DNA from 2 places in the Arthrobacter sp. sptzw42 genome. Region 2 is predicted to be linked to the other one. Evidence: riboswitches for the same ligand, from Rfam matches in the RefSeq annotation. Region 2 holds a riboswitch; the other holds the start of a gene.

Region 1 (7,545 bases), on a different contig from region 2:
GGCCTCAATCTTGGCTTCCAGGTCGGCGTGGTCGATGGTGCCGTCGGCTGCGGTGGCCACCACAACCACCTTCATGCCGGCGAGGACGGCGGACGCGGCGTTGGTGCCGTGGGCGGACGCCGGGATCAGGCAGACATTGCGCTGGGCCTCGCCGCGGGAGTGGTGGTAGCCGCGGATCGCCAGCAAGCCCGCGAGCTCACCCTGGGAGCCGGCGTTCGGCTGGATGGACACCTGGTCGTACCCGGTGATCTCCGCAAGATCCGCTTCAAGCCCGGAAATCAGCTCACGCCAGCCCTCGGTCTGGGAATCCGGAGCGAACGGGTGGATGGAGGCGAACTCCGGCCAGGAGATAGCTTCCATCTCGGCCGTGGCGTTCAGCTTCATGGTGCAGGAGCCCAGCGGGATCATGGTGCGGTCCAGTGCCAGGTCCCGGTCCGAAAGACGGCGGATGTAACGCAACAGCTGTGTTTCGGAGCGGTGGGTGTTGAACACCGGGTGCTGCAGGTAGGTGGAGGTGCGCAGCACCGGTTCGGGCAGTTCGAACCCGGACGCCTCCACAACCGGACCGGCGCCAAAGGCGACAACAACCGCGGAGAGGACCTCCGGCGTCGTGGTTTCATCGACTGACACGCCAACTGTGTCCGCATCGATGAGGCGCAGGTTGATGCCGCGGGCTTCGGCGGCAGTGATCACTTTGGCGGCCTTGCCGGGCACGCGGACGGTGACGGTGTCGAAGAAGGTGTCGGACACCAGTTCGCGGCCGGCAATCTTCAGCGTGGTGGCCAGGGCGCGGGCGTTGTTGTGGACGGTTTCGGCGATGGCCTTCAGGCCGTCGGGGCCGTGGTAGACGGCGTAGAACGACGAAACGATAGCCAGAAGCGCCTGCGCGGTGCAGATGTTGGAGGTGGCCTTCTCGCGGCGGATGTGCTGCTCGCGGGTCTGAAGGGCCAGGCGGTAGGCGGGGACACCGGCGTCGTCCTTGGACACACCGACAATGCGGCCCGGAAGGGTGCGCTCCATGCCCTGGCGGACGGCCATGTAGGCGGCGTGCGGGCCGCCGAAGAACAGCGGGACACCCAGGCGCTGGGTGGAGCCGACGGCGATGTCCGCGCCCTGCTCGCCCGGCGGGGTGATGAGGGTGAGGGCCAGGAGGTCGGCGGCGACGGTGACCAGCGCGCCGCGGTCTTTCGCCTCGGCGATGACGGCGGACTGGTCCCAGACGCGGCCGGAGACGCCGGGCTGCTGGAGGACCAGGCCGTTGATGTCGCCGTCGGGCAGGCCGTCCGCGAGATCGGCGATTTCCACTTCGAACCCGAGGGCCTCCGCGCGGCCCAGCACAATGGCGATGGTCTGCGGGAGGAGGTCGGCGTCCAGGACGGTCTTGCCGTCCTTGGCCGTCTTGGACTTGTTGGCCCTACGCATCAGGAGGACTGCTTCGGCCACGGCGGTGGCTTCGTCGAGGAGGGAGGCGTTGGCCACCGGGAGTGCGGTGAGGTCCTGGACCATGGTCTGGAAGTTCAGCAGCGCCTCGAGCCGGCCCTGGGAGATCTCGGGCTGGTACGGCGTGTAGGCGGTGTACCAGGCGGGTGCTTCGAGGATGTTGCGGCGGATCACCGGCGGGGTCACGGTGTCGTAGTAGCCCTGGCCGATCATCTGCACGGCCATCTTGTTCTTGCCCGCAAGCTTGCGGAGCTCGGCGAGGACCTGGACTTCGCTCAGGGCGCTTTCGAGGGTGAGCGGCGTGTCCTGGCGGATGGAATCGGGGACCGCACTGTCAACGAGGCCATCAACGCTGTCGTAGCCAACGGCCTTGAGCATGGTGTCGATGTCGGACTGGCGGCGCGCGCCGATATGGCGGTCTGCGAAGGTGGTAGGGGACGAATGAACCGTCATGAGAGGAACTCCATAATTCAGGTGGCGCCTAAGCTCCACGTTGATTCGGGTTCCTCCCCGCTCTGTATCGGACCTGAGAGTTTTGCGTTGCCCTGCGTTTTGCAGAGCGCCACTTGCACCGTCGGTGAGCCCGGTTGCCCGGACTGCTTTCCAGAGTTGCCTTGCCGCGGCGGTACGTGGGCCTGAGAGATTCCTGGGGAGGATTTGCTCCTACGGCGCCTGCAGAACGTACCGGCAGGACTCTCCCGCCGCAGATCATCAGCACATGTCACTGTTCGGTGACACGGCTCACACGTTACCGTGTTAGGGCGCGGGATGCAAAATTACCGTCCGATGGTTCGGGAATTCTGCCCCTTACCCGGCCGCCCATCGCAAGTGGACGACGGCGGGATGTCCCACGCCGTCGACAGTCACGGCGGGATGTGCCCGCCGTCGACAGTCGCGGCGTGCAGTCCCTCAGCCTTCTTCCGGCGCGGTGGCTACAGCCGGCGCCTGCGCGTCGGCTGCCAGGGCTTTGCGCCGGCGGTAAATCTGGATGCCCATGGCTGCGGGGATCACAGCCAGAGCGGTGGCGCGCATCCAGGGCCGGTCCAACACGTGACCGGTTAATGCGTCCAGGGAGAAGGGGCCGGAACCACCGATAGTGAACGCCACTGCCGCCAAACCCAGGACCGCCGGGTACTCCAGGCCGCCCTCAGTGGCAAAAAAGCCGTTCGGCGCGTGAACGCTTGCAGCCACACCCATCGTGGTTGCAGCGGCGGCGCCGGCGGCAGGGGTAGCCAGGCCCAGGGCCAAGGCAACACCTGCTCCAGCTTCACCTACACCGGCGAGGATTGCGCTGGGTTTTGCGGGACGGAAACCCATGGCGTGCATGCCCTTGCTGGTACCTTCGAGCCCTCCCCCGCCGAACCACCCAAAGAGTTTTTGGGATCCGTGGGCAATAAGAACACCTCCAAGCGCAACCCTGAAAAGGCTTTGCGCCGCGGCTGCTGCCTCAGGACTGGTTGTTACGTGGCTCATCAGACTCCTCCTTGGGTTGGCTGTGCCGGTGCTGTACCTTGCCATTTTGACGTAGAAAGCCACCACTGCACCCCTTCAATTTCCTGCGAAGAAGTTCCTGCTCCTTGGAGTGCGTTCTTCTGCCGAGCACGTAACCCGCGCAGAAGGCCAGGACAAGCAGCCCGACGACGGCGAGCGCCAGGCTGATCTACGTTCCCCCTGACGAAGTGCGTGCCGCATGGGGCAGGATGGGTGCCAAGGGAGGCGTTATGGATTTTGATGTCCTGGTAGTCGGAGCCGGACCGGCGGGCATGGCTGCCGCAACACGGGCAGCGGAGCTGGGTGCACGTACCGCCGTTGTTGAGCGTGCCCGGCTGGGCGGCACCTGCGTGAACTCAGGTTGCGTGCCCACGCGGGTGCTGGCGAAGACTGCGCGGTTGTACAGGGAAGTGCGCACCGCCCGGGACTACGGAATTGTGGTCCACGAGCCTGCGGTGGACTGGCCGCAGCTGGTCCGGCGGGTGCAATCGACCGTGGACCGCGTACTTGACGCCAAAGCGTACAACGAGGCCATGCGGCAACTGGACATCACGTTCCTTCAAGGGGATGCAGCGTTCAGCGAGCCGCAGGAAATGTTGATCGGCGGGCGCCCGGTTACCGCTGCTTCGGTCATCCTGTGTGTGGGCGGAAGTGCCCGGAGGCTGCCCATCCCGGGCGCGGAGCACGCCGTGCTGCCTCACGAAGTCTTGGACCTTCCTGAACTTCCCAGCTCCGTCGCAATTATCGGCGGCGGCCACACCGGTGCGCAGCTGGCCACGATCTTCGATGCCCTTGGATCGCACGTTACCCTTCTGGACCTCGCACCGCGCATCCTCACCACCGAGGACGATGACGTCTCCATGGCGGTCACGGAAGGCTTCCGTTCCCGCGGCGTGCACGTGGATGTCGGCATCCGCGGTGTGGATGGCATTGAGAAGCACGACGGCGGAGGCCTGGAAATCCGCTGGCAGGGCGGGGACGGCGCGCAGTCGGCACAGGTGGGTGCGGTAATTATGGCTGCCGGCTGGCCAGCGAATATTGACGGTCTTGGCCTGGAGGCGGCAGGCGTCGCCGCTGGGAGGGGAGCTATCCCGGTGGACAACTACCTTCGCTCCAACGTCCCGCACATTTTTGTTGCCGGAGACGCGAACGGGACGTCCATGCTGGTGCAGGCCGCTGTCTTCGAGGGTGAGACTGCCGCAGAGAATGCCGTCCTGGGAGCGCACCGGACCACGCCGCACCACCTGCTGCCGGAGGGCGGGTTCACCGACCCGGACTACGCCGGAGTGGGCCTCACCGAGGCGAAGGCCCGGGAACGCGACGCGGAGTGCGCCGTCGTCGTCGTTCCCTATGCGTCGGTGGAACGTCCCATCATCGATGACCGGGAGCAGGGATTTCTGAAACTGGTCACGGACCGGCACCGGGAGCTGATACTCGGCGCACACGCGGTTGGCGAGAACGCAGTGGAGGTCATCCAGGCAGTTGCGTCCGCAATGGCCGCCGGCACAGACGTGGCCACCCTTGCACGCGTGAAGTTTGCCTACCCGACGTACAGCTCAATAATCGGTCGCGCGGCACGGCAGGTGGTGCGGGGAGCAACGAAAGAGTCCTGGTGAGCGGACTGAATCCGTCGTAGTTTTCCACGGACTCTTACCTCGCCTTTAGGGTATTCCGGGCAAAATACGTGGAACAACCGCACCATCATCATTGTTGTTAAAGGCAATGATGACTCTTCAGGAATCGGACCTGACCACACTTTCTCCCACCCGTTTATGGGTTCCCAAACACGTGCTGATCACGAGGGCCGCAGCAGACCTGCCCCACACAGCTGAAATCCTTCGGCGCTGCGAGCGTGCCGGTGTTGACGACATTCGGTTCCTGCCCGCGAACGCCTTAACAGGCCTGCGCGGCGCCAGTGAGCGCGAAACGTACGCGTCCGCCAAGAACACGCTTGCGGTGGTCGTGGCCCCGCCCAGCGTCCTCAAGCCACAGCCAATCCCGCCGAGCGCTGACTGGCGCATCGACCTCGCCAAGGGTTGCCCCGCCCACTGCCAGTACTGTTACCTGGCCGGATCCCTGCAGGGTCCTCCCGTGACACGCGTGTACGCGAACATTGACGATGTGCTGGGCGGAATACGCACCCACGCCGGCAGAGGCTCTGTCACCCGCGGGACCCTGGACCGTGGCCATGAGGGCACGACGTTCGAGTTGTCCTGCTACACCGATCCCCTGGGCATCGAGAGCGTGACCGGGTCGCTCGCTGCCGCAATTTCCCGCGTGGGGGCGGGGGAATTCGGCGACGACGTGCAGTTGCGGTTTACGACGAAGTTCGACGATATCGGTGAGTTGGTAACCCTCAATCATGGGCGCAGGACGCGGATCCGGTTTTCGGTCAACGCCGCAGACGTAGCGGGCCGGTTTGAAGGAGGCACTGCGCGGATGCCCGCCCGGCTTGCCGCTCTCCGAGCTGTGGCAGCGACGGGTTACCGGGTAGGCCTGACAATTGCCCCTGTTATGCCCGTACCTGGCTGGCGGGAGCAGTATGGCGCGCTGCTGGACAGCGTCGCCGATGCTGTCGCCGGCATCAATGACCTCGATCTGACCGCCGAGATCATCACGCACCGCTTCACTCCGGCGAGCAAGGAAGTGCTGCTGGGCTGGTATCCGGGAACCAAGCTTGAGATGGACGAGGAATCGCGGAGCCAGAAGCGATCCAAGTTTGGCGGCGTCAAGTACGTGTACCCGAAGCAGACCATGACGGAGATGCGCGGGTGGTTCACAGAGGAGCTGGAGCGGCGGCTGCCGGCCGCCCGGCTCCTCTACTGGACATGACCCGTCACAACGTTGCTGCTTCTTCCTCGGCAAGCCTGATCAGGCGAAGTTCGTCCTCCACGGCGCGGGACGGCCAATAGTCCTTCGCCAGCTCGCTTGCCCGGATCCTGTCTGCCTCGGGGAAGAGCTTGCCGAGCAACCCGGACGCCTGAAGCAGGGCGATCAGCACGATGGTCCGGGCGTCGGGCCCCTTGGCAACGGGCTTGGCATTCGGCACTTTGGACCCTGCCTCCGCCGACCCTGCGGCCCCGGCCTCGGCTGCCTCGGCACTCGGGGCCCCGGCCTCCGCTGCTGTGTCCGGCACCTCCAGGCTGGACGGCGGACCGCTGAGCGCAGCCCGGATCTTCTCCAGGAGCGCCGCCTCCGGGGCATGGTCCTTCTCCGGGTACCGCGCGGCCCGGAACCTGCCCAGGTGCTTTTCACCGGCATGCTCCACGATGCCCAGTGACACCAGCGCCTCGTACACACGCAGCACTTCGGCGCGGCTCTCCAGCACGCCCACCCACCACTTGGGAGTGTGGGGCCGGGACTTGCCGCGGATCAGTTCCAGCTCGTGCTCGAACTCGGTTGCCGGGGTGGCGCCGGTGGCCCTGACCCGCTTTCCCTGGAGCTCGATCGCGCCGAGCAGGTCCAGTTCAGCCAATATTGCCCCCGCCACCGTGGTCCTGAGCGCGAACAGCGGCACTTCAGGTTTGCCGTTTGAGTCGTTTGTGGCCAGAAGCAGGAACGCCTGGGGAAGGCTAAGTTCCACTGTTTTAGGAGTTTCAGCATCCATAGGATCATGGTGGCGCAGTTGGGCAGCCACCACAATGAGGACTTGAGCGGACGACGGCGGGACGTCCCGCCGTCGTCCGAATCCCTGGCCTACGCGGCCCGGGTGAAAGTCCCCAGTCCGGTCCTGTCGTAGAAGTCCAGGGTGACGCTCTGGGCGGCGCCGCCGCTTCCCACAGTGAAGATTACACCGGCCAGGCCGTTGCCGTTCTCGCCGATGGATTCGAAGCTGAACGTGTCGCCGTCGAAGTGGGTGAGCGGGAAGGTTGTGGGGCTGCCGGCCGGTCCCATCCTCATGGCCAGCTTCCCGCCGTCGTCAAGGACCGCAAGCGGGCCGTAGTAGGAATTGTTGTAAGTGCCTGTGTAGGCACTGTTCGCTTTGGCGGGAGCGGGGTTGGCCGGAACTTTGGTGTAATCCACTTCAGGTTTGTCGGCTTCGTCCTGTTGCTTGAAGATACTTGCGGTGAAGGCCAGCCAGTCCACCGTGGGCGATCCGTGCTGGGCGGTATCGAGGAAACCGGCGGCGATTGCTTCAGGAATGCCCTGCGGGCGGCCGTTGGTCAGGGCCACGATGGCCAGTTGCTCGCCGGGCAGCATGGAGACGGCGGTGGCTGCGCCCAGATTGAAAGCCCCGGAGTGGCCCAGCTGGACGCGGGCCTGGTCGTCGTACGAGACGTTCCAGCCCAGCCCGTAAAAACGGGAGCGGGCGGCCGGAGCAGCCGCGGGGTTGGAGACTGCATGGGGAACACGGGTTGTTTGAAGGGCAGCGGGATCAATGATGGGCCTGCCCTCAAATTGGCCGTCTCCGAGCTGCAGCCGGAGCCATTGCGCCAGGTCCCGCACCGACGAACTTGCTCCGCCCGCGGGAGCCTCGGCGTCGGCATTGCGGCGGTATCTCGCTGCCCATTCCTTGTTTCCGAGCGGCACGTGAAGGATGGCCTTGTCTGTGGCCTTTTCATAGTCCGAGTAACGGTAACTGGTGGCGGACATGCCCAGCTTCCGGAACAGGAT
Region 2 (7,545 bases):
GGTACCGGGCGTGCACTGACGGTCTACGGAGTCCAGCTCGTACTGAACATGGCGTGGACTCCGGTATTTTTTGGTCTCTACCCCGCCATCGGTTCAGCTGCCCTATGGCTTGCGCTGATCGTCATCCTTGCACTCATCGCCGCGGTATCGGTGACCGTCCTGTATTTCGGCCCGATCAGCCGTGCCGCAGGGCTGCTCCTGCTGCCGTACATCAGCTGGCTGGTGTTCGCGGCAACGCTCAACTGGTGGGCTGCGCTTCACAACTGACGCGGAGCGATACCACGGAACGGGTGTCCAGTAAGGGCGCGGCGCCTCAACACACGGCCACGTTGACGGCGAGTCCGCCCATGGCCGTTTCCTTGTATTTGGAGCTCATGTCCTTGCCGGTTTCGCGCATGGTTACAATGACCTCATCCAGGGACACCCGGTGGGAGCCGTCACCCCAGAGCGCCATTTTCGCCGCGTTGATCGCCTTCGCGGCGGCGATCGCGTTCCGTTCAATGCAGGGCACCTGCACCAGCCCGCCGATCGGATCACACGTCAGGCCCAGGTTGTGCTCCATCGCGATCTCGGCAGCGTTCTCCACCTGCGCCGGGGTACCACCCATCACCTCGGCCAGGCCCGCCGCGGCCATCGACGACGCCGAACCCACCTCCCCCTGGCACCCCACCTCGGCCCCCGAGATCGAGGCCTGCTCCTTGTACAGCACCCCGACAGCACCGGCGGCCAGCAGGAACTTCACCACCACATCCTCACGGTCCTCCTGGCTGGCGTTCTCCATCCCCGGCGCGAAATGCAGCGCGTAGTACAGCACCGCCGGGATGATCCCCGCCGCACCGTTCGTAGGCGCGGTGACCACCCGGCCGCCGGAGGCGTTCTCCTCGTTCACCGCCAGGGCGATCAAGTTCACCCACTCCTGCCAGTACTTCGGGTCATGGAACTCCCCCTCCTGGCCTTCGGTGTCCTGGCCATCCGCGGCCGGGCGGGCACTTTCCTTCTTCAGCCGGTCATACCAGTCAGGGGCCCGGCGGCGGACCTTCAACCCCCCGGGCAGCACGCCTTCACGCTTCAGGCTGGTGGCTACGCAACCTTCCATGACGGAGTAGATGTGCAGCAGCCCCGCCCGGATCTCCTCCGGAGTCCGGCTGTCCTCCTCGTTCACCCGCATCACATCACTGATACCCAGGCCGGTCTCCCGGCAATGCTCCAACAGCTCCGCAGCGGTCCGGAACGGCAACGGCAGCTCCTTCTTGGACTCCTCCAGCTCCTGCCGGGCCGCGTCCTCCTCACCCTCCCGGACAATGAACCCGCCGCCCACCGAAAAGAACGTCGCCGTATGCAGGATCTGTTCCTCCGCATCAAAAATGGTGAACGTCATCCCGTTGGTATGCCGCGGCAGCACCGTCAACGGCCGCAGCACCATGTCCTTCACTCCATACGGCAGGGCCACCGCACCAGCCAACTGCAGCATCCCCGTCTCTGCAATGGCCGCCAGCCGCTCCTCCACCTCATCGGGCAGGATCAGCTCCGGATGGAACCCCTCCAACCCCAGCAGGATCGCCGTCATCGTCCCATGCCCATGGCCCGTCGCCGCGAGCGACCCATACAGGTCAACCCGCAACGACGCCACCTCCGTCAGCTTGCCGAGGCCCTTGAGCTCCTCCGCGAACACGGCGGCAGCCCGCATCGGCCCCACGGTATGAGAACTGGACGGCCCGAGCCCAATCGAGAAAAGGTCAAAGACTCCGACAGCCATGGTGGTTCCTAACTAAAACGTGCGTGATCGGGTTGGGTGGAGCGGCCAAGGCATCACCAAGGCGGCGGGCCAAGGTAACCACGGAAACCTACGTGGGGCGTCGATAGAACGGGAGGTTGACGACTTCGAAGGGCTCTGCCTTGCCTCGGAGGTCAATCTCGAGGGCGGTGCCGGCTTCGGTGAACGTGACGTCGACGTACGCCAGGGCGATGGGGTATCCCAGGGTGGGTGACGGCTGGCCGGAGGTGACTTCGCCAATGACCGCGCCGTCGTTGAGGACCGGGTAGTGTGCCCGGCCGGCGCGCCGGCCCAGGCCTTTGAGCCCCACCAGCCTGCGGCCGGACGTCGTGCCCGCACCGGCTTCCTTTTTGGCCGCCAGCGCTGCCTTGCCCACAAAGTTGCCTTCCTTGGAAAGCCCGACGACGGGTCCCAGCCCGGCGGCGAAGGGGTCACTCTGCAGGGACAGCTCGTTGCCGTACAGCGGCATCCCCGCCTCCAGGCGGAGGGAGTCGCGGGAGGCCAGGCCCGCCGGCGTCAGTTCCCCGTCCTCCGCGATGGCGAGGAGTGCCTGCCAAAGGCCGGGGGCGTCGTCGTTCGCTACAAAAATCTCGAACCCGTCCTCGCCGGTGTAGCCGGTGCGGGCCAGCAGAAGATCCATCCCGGCACCGGACACCAGGAGCGGAACCTCAGCGGCAGCGTAGTACTTCAGTTCCGTCACCAGGGCGTGGTGCGCTGCGGGGACGAGGCGGAGCAGCAGCTCCTGCGCCTTCGGGCCCTGGACGGCTATCAGCGAGGTGGCTGCGGACGCATCGTCAACCACGACGTCGAAGCCGGCGGCGCGTTCGGCAAGGGCGGCGGCCACTACCGCGGCGTTGCCTGCGTTGGGCACCACCAGGAAGACGTTGGTACCGTCGCTTCCGGTGCCTTCGGGGCGCCGGTAGACGATGAGGTCATCGATGATGCCGCCGTCTTCGTTGCAAATCAGCGAATACTTGGCCTTGCCCACAGCCATGGCGGACATCTTCCCCACCAGGGAGTAATCAAGGAACGCTGCGGCATCCGGGCCGGTGACCCAGACCTCGCCCATGTGGGAGAGGTCGAACAGGCCGGCGCTCTTGCGGACGGCGTGGTGTTCTGCGAGTTCGGAGCTGTATTTCAGGGGCATCTGCCAGCCGCCGAAGTCCGTGAAGGACGCGCCCAGTTTTTTGTGCTCGTCGTAGAGCGCGGTGTACTTCTCCGTCATGGCGCCGGTCCTCAGTTCTCGAACTCGGACAGCGGCGGGCAGGAGCAGATAAGGTTCCGGTCCCCTGCTGCGCCGTCGATGCGGCCCACCGGCGGGAAGTACTTGTCCTGCCGGAGCGACTTGACCGGGAACACCGCCTGCTCCCGCGGGTAGGCACGGTTCCAGTCGCTGCTGATGGCGGCCGCGGCGGTGTGTGGAGCGTTGCGCAGCGGGCTGTCGGTGACAGCGAAGTCGCCGTCGGCCACCTGGTCGATCTCCGCGCGGATGGTGATCATGGCCTCGATGAACCGGTCGATCTCCGCGAGGTCCTCCGATTCGGTGGGTTCCACCATCAGGGTCCCTGCTACCGGGAACGCCAGGGTGGGGGCGTGGAAGCCGTAGTCGATGAGGCGCTTGGCCACGTCCTCGGCGGTGACACCGGTCCTTGCGGTCAGTTCGCGCAGGTCCAGGATGCACTCGTGGGCCACCAGCCCGCCTTCTCCCGTATACAGGACCGGGAAGGAATCGTCCAGGCGCGCGGCGATGTAGTTCGCGGCGAGCAGGGCGGACTTGGTGGCCTCGGTGAGCCCCTGACCGCCCATGAGCTTTACGTAGGCCCAGGAGATGGGCAGCACGCCGGCGGAACCGTACTTCGAGGCCGAGACCGGGACGTCCTTCCCTTCAGTCCAGGTGGCCGCGTTGCCGGGCATGAACGGTGCCAGGTGTGCCTTGGCAGCGACCGGGCCGACGCCGGGGCCCCCGCCGCCGTGCGGGATGCAAAAGGTCTTGTGCAGGTTCAGGTGGGAGACGTCGCCGCCGAACTTGCCCGGCTGTGCGAGGCCAACCAAAGCGTTCAGGTTGGCACCGTCGACGTACACCTGGCCGCCCGCGGCGTGGACGGCGTCGCAGACCTCGCGCACGTCGGCGTCGTACACACCGTGGGTGGACGGGTAGGTGATCATGATGCAGGACAGCCCGTCCTTGTTGGCCTCGATCTTGGCGTACAGATCGGCGTGGTCAATGGTGCCGTCGGCCGCGGTGGCGACCACCACCACCTTCATGCCCGCGAGGACGGCGGAGGCCGCGTTCGTGCCGTGGGCCGACGCCGGGATCAGGCAGACGTTCCGTTGCTGGTCCCCACGGGAGTGGTGGTAGCCACGGATGGCAAGCAGGCCCGCGAGCTCACCCTGGGAGCCGGCGTTCGGCTGGATGGACACCTGGTCGTATCCGGTGATCTCCGCAAGATCCGCTTCGAGCCCGGATATCAGCTCACGCCAGCCCTCGGTCTGCGAGTCCGGGGCAAAGGGGTGGATGGAGGCGAACTCCGGCCAGGAGATAGCTTCCATCTCGGCCGTGGCGTTCAGCTTCATGGTGCAGGAGCCCAGCGGGATCATGGTGCGGTCCAGCGCCAGGTCCCGGTCTGAAAGCTTCCGGATGTAACGCAGCAGCTGCGTCTCCGAGCGGTAGGTGTTGAACACCGGATGCTGCAGGAAGTCCGAGGAGCGCTCGACGGCGGCGTCCAGGACAAACGCTCCTGTCACCTCTGCCGGCGGGGCACCGAAGGCGGCCAGGACGCCGTCGACGACATCCGGCGTCGTGGTCTCATCGGTGGAGAAGCCCACCGTGTCCGCGTCGATACTGCGCAGGTTGATGCCCTTGGCCTCGGCGGCAGCCACGATGCCCGCAGCCTTGCCGGGCGCGGAGACGGTGACGGTGTCGAAGAAGCTCCTGTGCAGCACCTCAAAGCCGGCGCCTTCAAGGGAAGCGGCGAGGATCCTGGCGTGCGCGTGGGCGGACCGGGCGATCGCCTTCAGTCCCTCCGGGCCGTGGTAGACGGCGTACATCGAGGCCACAATGGCCAGCAGCGCCTGGGCGGTGCAGATGTTGGAGGTGGCCTTCTCGCGGCGGATATGCTGCTCGCGGGTCTGCAGGGCCAGGCGGTAGGCAGGAACCCCGGCGGAATCCTTGGAAACACCCACCAGGCGGCCGGGCATGGAACGCTCCAGGCCTTTCTGCACGGCCATGTAGGCGGCGTGCGGTCCGCCGTAGAACAGCGGGACGCCGAAGCGCTGGGCAGAGCCGACGGCGATGTCCGCGCCCTGCTCCCCCGGAGGCGTGATGAGGGTCAGGGCGAGCAGGTCGGCCGCCACTGTCACCAGGGCACCGCGCTCCTTGGCGTCGGCGATCACGGCGGTGTGGTCGAAGACCCGGCCGGAAGCACCGGGCTGCTGGAGCACCACACCGTTGATGACGCCGTCGGGCAGGCCCTTGGAGAGGTCTGCGACCTCAACCTCAAAACCCAGCGCCTCGGCGCGGCCCCTGACGATGGCGATGGTCTGCGGCAGGCAGTCGGCATCCAACACCGTCTTGCCGTCGCGGGCTTCTGTATTCTTATTTGCCCTGCGCATCATCAGGACGGCCTCGGCCACCGCGGTTGCTTCGTCCAGCAGGGAAGCGTTCGCGATCGGCAGGCCCACCAGGTCCTGGACCATGGTCTGGAAGTTCAGCAGCGCCTCCAGGCGGCCCTGGGAAATCTCGGGCTGGTAGGGGGTGTAGGCGGTGTACCAGGCCGGGCCCTCAAGGATGTTGCGGCGGATCACCGGGGGCGTCACGGTGTCGTAGTACCCCTGGCCGATCATCTGCACGGCGGTCTTGTTTTTGGCTGCGAGCCTTCGCAGTTCAGCCAGCGCCTCCACCTCGCTGAGCGCGCCTGCCAGTTCCAGTGCAGTGTCCTGCCGGATGTCCTTGGGGACGGCGGTGTCAACCAGCGCGTCCACGGTGTCGTAGCCAATGGCCTTGAGCATGGTGGCGACGTCGTCTTCCCGGCGGGCGCCGATGTGCCGGTCAACGAAAGCGGCGGCCGCAGCTGAAGAAGCGTGGCCTGCGGTGGCGGCAGTGGCGGAGGCCGAGGATACAGTCACGAGGAACTCCATGGTTATGGCGGCGTCAGGGTATGCCGCATCGATTCGGGTCCCTCCCCGCTCTGTATTGGACCTGAGAGTTTCCGCGACGCCGGCTTCCGCCTGCCCGCTTGCACCGTCGGTGAGCACAGCAGTCCTGGTATCCAAATTCCGGATGCCTCTGCGGACAGCCTGCTGCTTTCCAGAGTTGCCTCGCCGCGGCGGTACATGGGCCTGTGAGATTCCTGGGGAGGTATTGCTCCTACGGCGCCTGCCAGTACCTTCCGGCAGAACTCTCCCGCCGCAGATCAAAGGCTATTCATTTTGTTTTTTCTTGCGGCCGGTCACGGCCCGCACATGGCCAATTCTCCTACGCCCCGGGCGCAGGAGCAAATACCGGCTAACCCCTCAGCCGGTGGACGGCGGCAAGGAGTTCGTCCACCTCCGCCTGCCTGTCAGCGGGGTTTCCCGATGGCCCGCTTTCCCACATGGCGTTGAAGTACAGCCCGTCCCCCATGTACAGCACTGCTTTTGCCATCGGCGCGCCAACGTCCTTGCCGATGAGGTCCAGCCATTGCTGCTGGATGGCGGCAAAGCGGCGCCGGGCATCTTCATGGGCTACCTCAGCCAGGCGCGTTGCGGCCACAAAGGAACGGTCCATAGGGGTGTCAGACCAGAGCGAGGACCGGATGAAGTACGCCGCCGCCCCCTCCGGCGCGGCCGCCATGACAGCGAAATCTTCCCCTGCGAGCCGGTCCAGCCGTTCCAGGGTGGCGGTGATCAGGGCGTCCTTGTTGGGAAAGTGGTACAGCAGGCCGCCTTTGGAAACACCGGCCCGCTTGGCCACCGCCTCCAAGGTGGCTGCCCTTTCGCCCACGTCAATCAGGAGTTCTTCGAAGGCGTCCAGGACAGCGTCTCGCGCTACAGGTTTTCGGGGCATGGCTTCCATCATGCATTGTCGCGGCCGGTTTCTTAACTGTACCGTCCGGACGGTATAGTTCCAGGATGATGTCTTCCCCTGCTTCCCCATCGAACATCACCGCCACCACCGTGCGGCGCGCCGGTTCTGCGAACGGCGGCAGCCGCGATTGGCTCGCACTGGCCCTCCTGATGTTTCCGGTTCTTTTGGTTGCCGTGGACAATACGGCGCTGACCTTCGCGCTGCCCGCCATAGCCAGTGCGCTGGGCACCACGGGAGTGGAACTCCTATGGATTGTGGACGCCTACCCGCTGGTGCTGGCCGGGCTGCTGGTGGTAATGGGAAGCCTCGGCGACAGGATCGGACGCCGCCGGCTGCTCATTACCGGCAGCATTGGTTTCGCGGCAGTATCAGCAGTAACCGCCTTCGCACCCGACGCCGGCTGGCTGATAGCCGGACGGGCCGCGCTGGGCTTTTTCGGGGCAATGCTGATGCCCTCCACCCTGTCCTTGATCCGCAACATCTTCGTGGACCCGAACCGCCGGCGGCTGGCCATCGCCATTTGGGCTGCGGGCTTCTCCGGAGGCGCGGCGCTCGGGCCTATTTTTGGCGGGTGGCTGGTTGAGCAGTTCTGGTGGGGAGCGGTCCTGCTGGTCGCTGTGCCCATCATGATCCCTTTGCTGGTTTTCGGCCCGGCGTTTATCCCTGAATCCCGGGATCCGGCGCCTGGAAGGGTGGATGTGCCGAG

The links. Region 2 has a riboswitch for glycine ahead of gcvP (aminomethyl-transferring glycine dehydrogenase). Riboswitches for the same ligand answer to the same signal wherever they lie in the genome.
Region 1: linked by a shared signal. The riboswitch ahead of gcvP (aminomethyl-transferring glycine dehydrogenase) and the one ahead of gcvP (aminomethyl-transferring glycine dehydrogenase) in region 2 are both predicted to bind glycine.

The regions. Positions count from the first base shown of each region.
Region 1 is NZ_JBNHEX010000003.1:323,249-330,793, reverse strand. Features, by position in the region: gene gcvP (aminomethyl-transferring glycine dehydrogenase) at 1-1,893, opposite strand, end outside; glycine riboswitch at 1,946-2,052, opposite strand; glycine riboswitch at 2,054-2,151, opposite strand; gene AC5RT4_RS05570 (DoxX family protein) at 2,350-2,913, opposite strand; gene AC5RT4_RS05565 (dihydrolipoyl dehydrogenase family protein) at 3,162-4,547, shown strand; gene AC5RT4_RS05560 (spore photoproduct lyase family protein) at 4,657-5,763, shown strand; gene AC5RT4_RS05555 (GOLPH3/VPS74 family protein) at 5,768-6,538, opposite strand; gene AC5RT4_RS05550 (serine hydrolase) at 6,628-7,545, opposite strand, start outside.
Region 2 is NZ_JBNHEX010000012.1:83,652-91,196, forward strand. Features, by position in the region: gene AC5RT4_RS14540 (TspO/MBR family protein) at 1-267, shown strand, start outside; gene AC5RT4_RS14545 (L-serine ammonia-lyase) at 314-1,756, opposite strand; gene gcvT (glycine cleavage system aminomethyltransferase GcvT) at 1,845-2,999, opposite strand; gene gcvP (aminomethyl-transferring glycine dehydrogenase) at 3,011-5,911, opposite strand; glycine riboswitch at 6,091-6,189, opposite strand; gene AC5RT4_RS14560 (TetR/AcrR family transcriptional regulator) at 6,279-6,818, opposite strand; gene AC5RT4_RS14565 (MFS transporter) at 6,884-7,545, shown strand, end outside.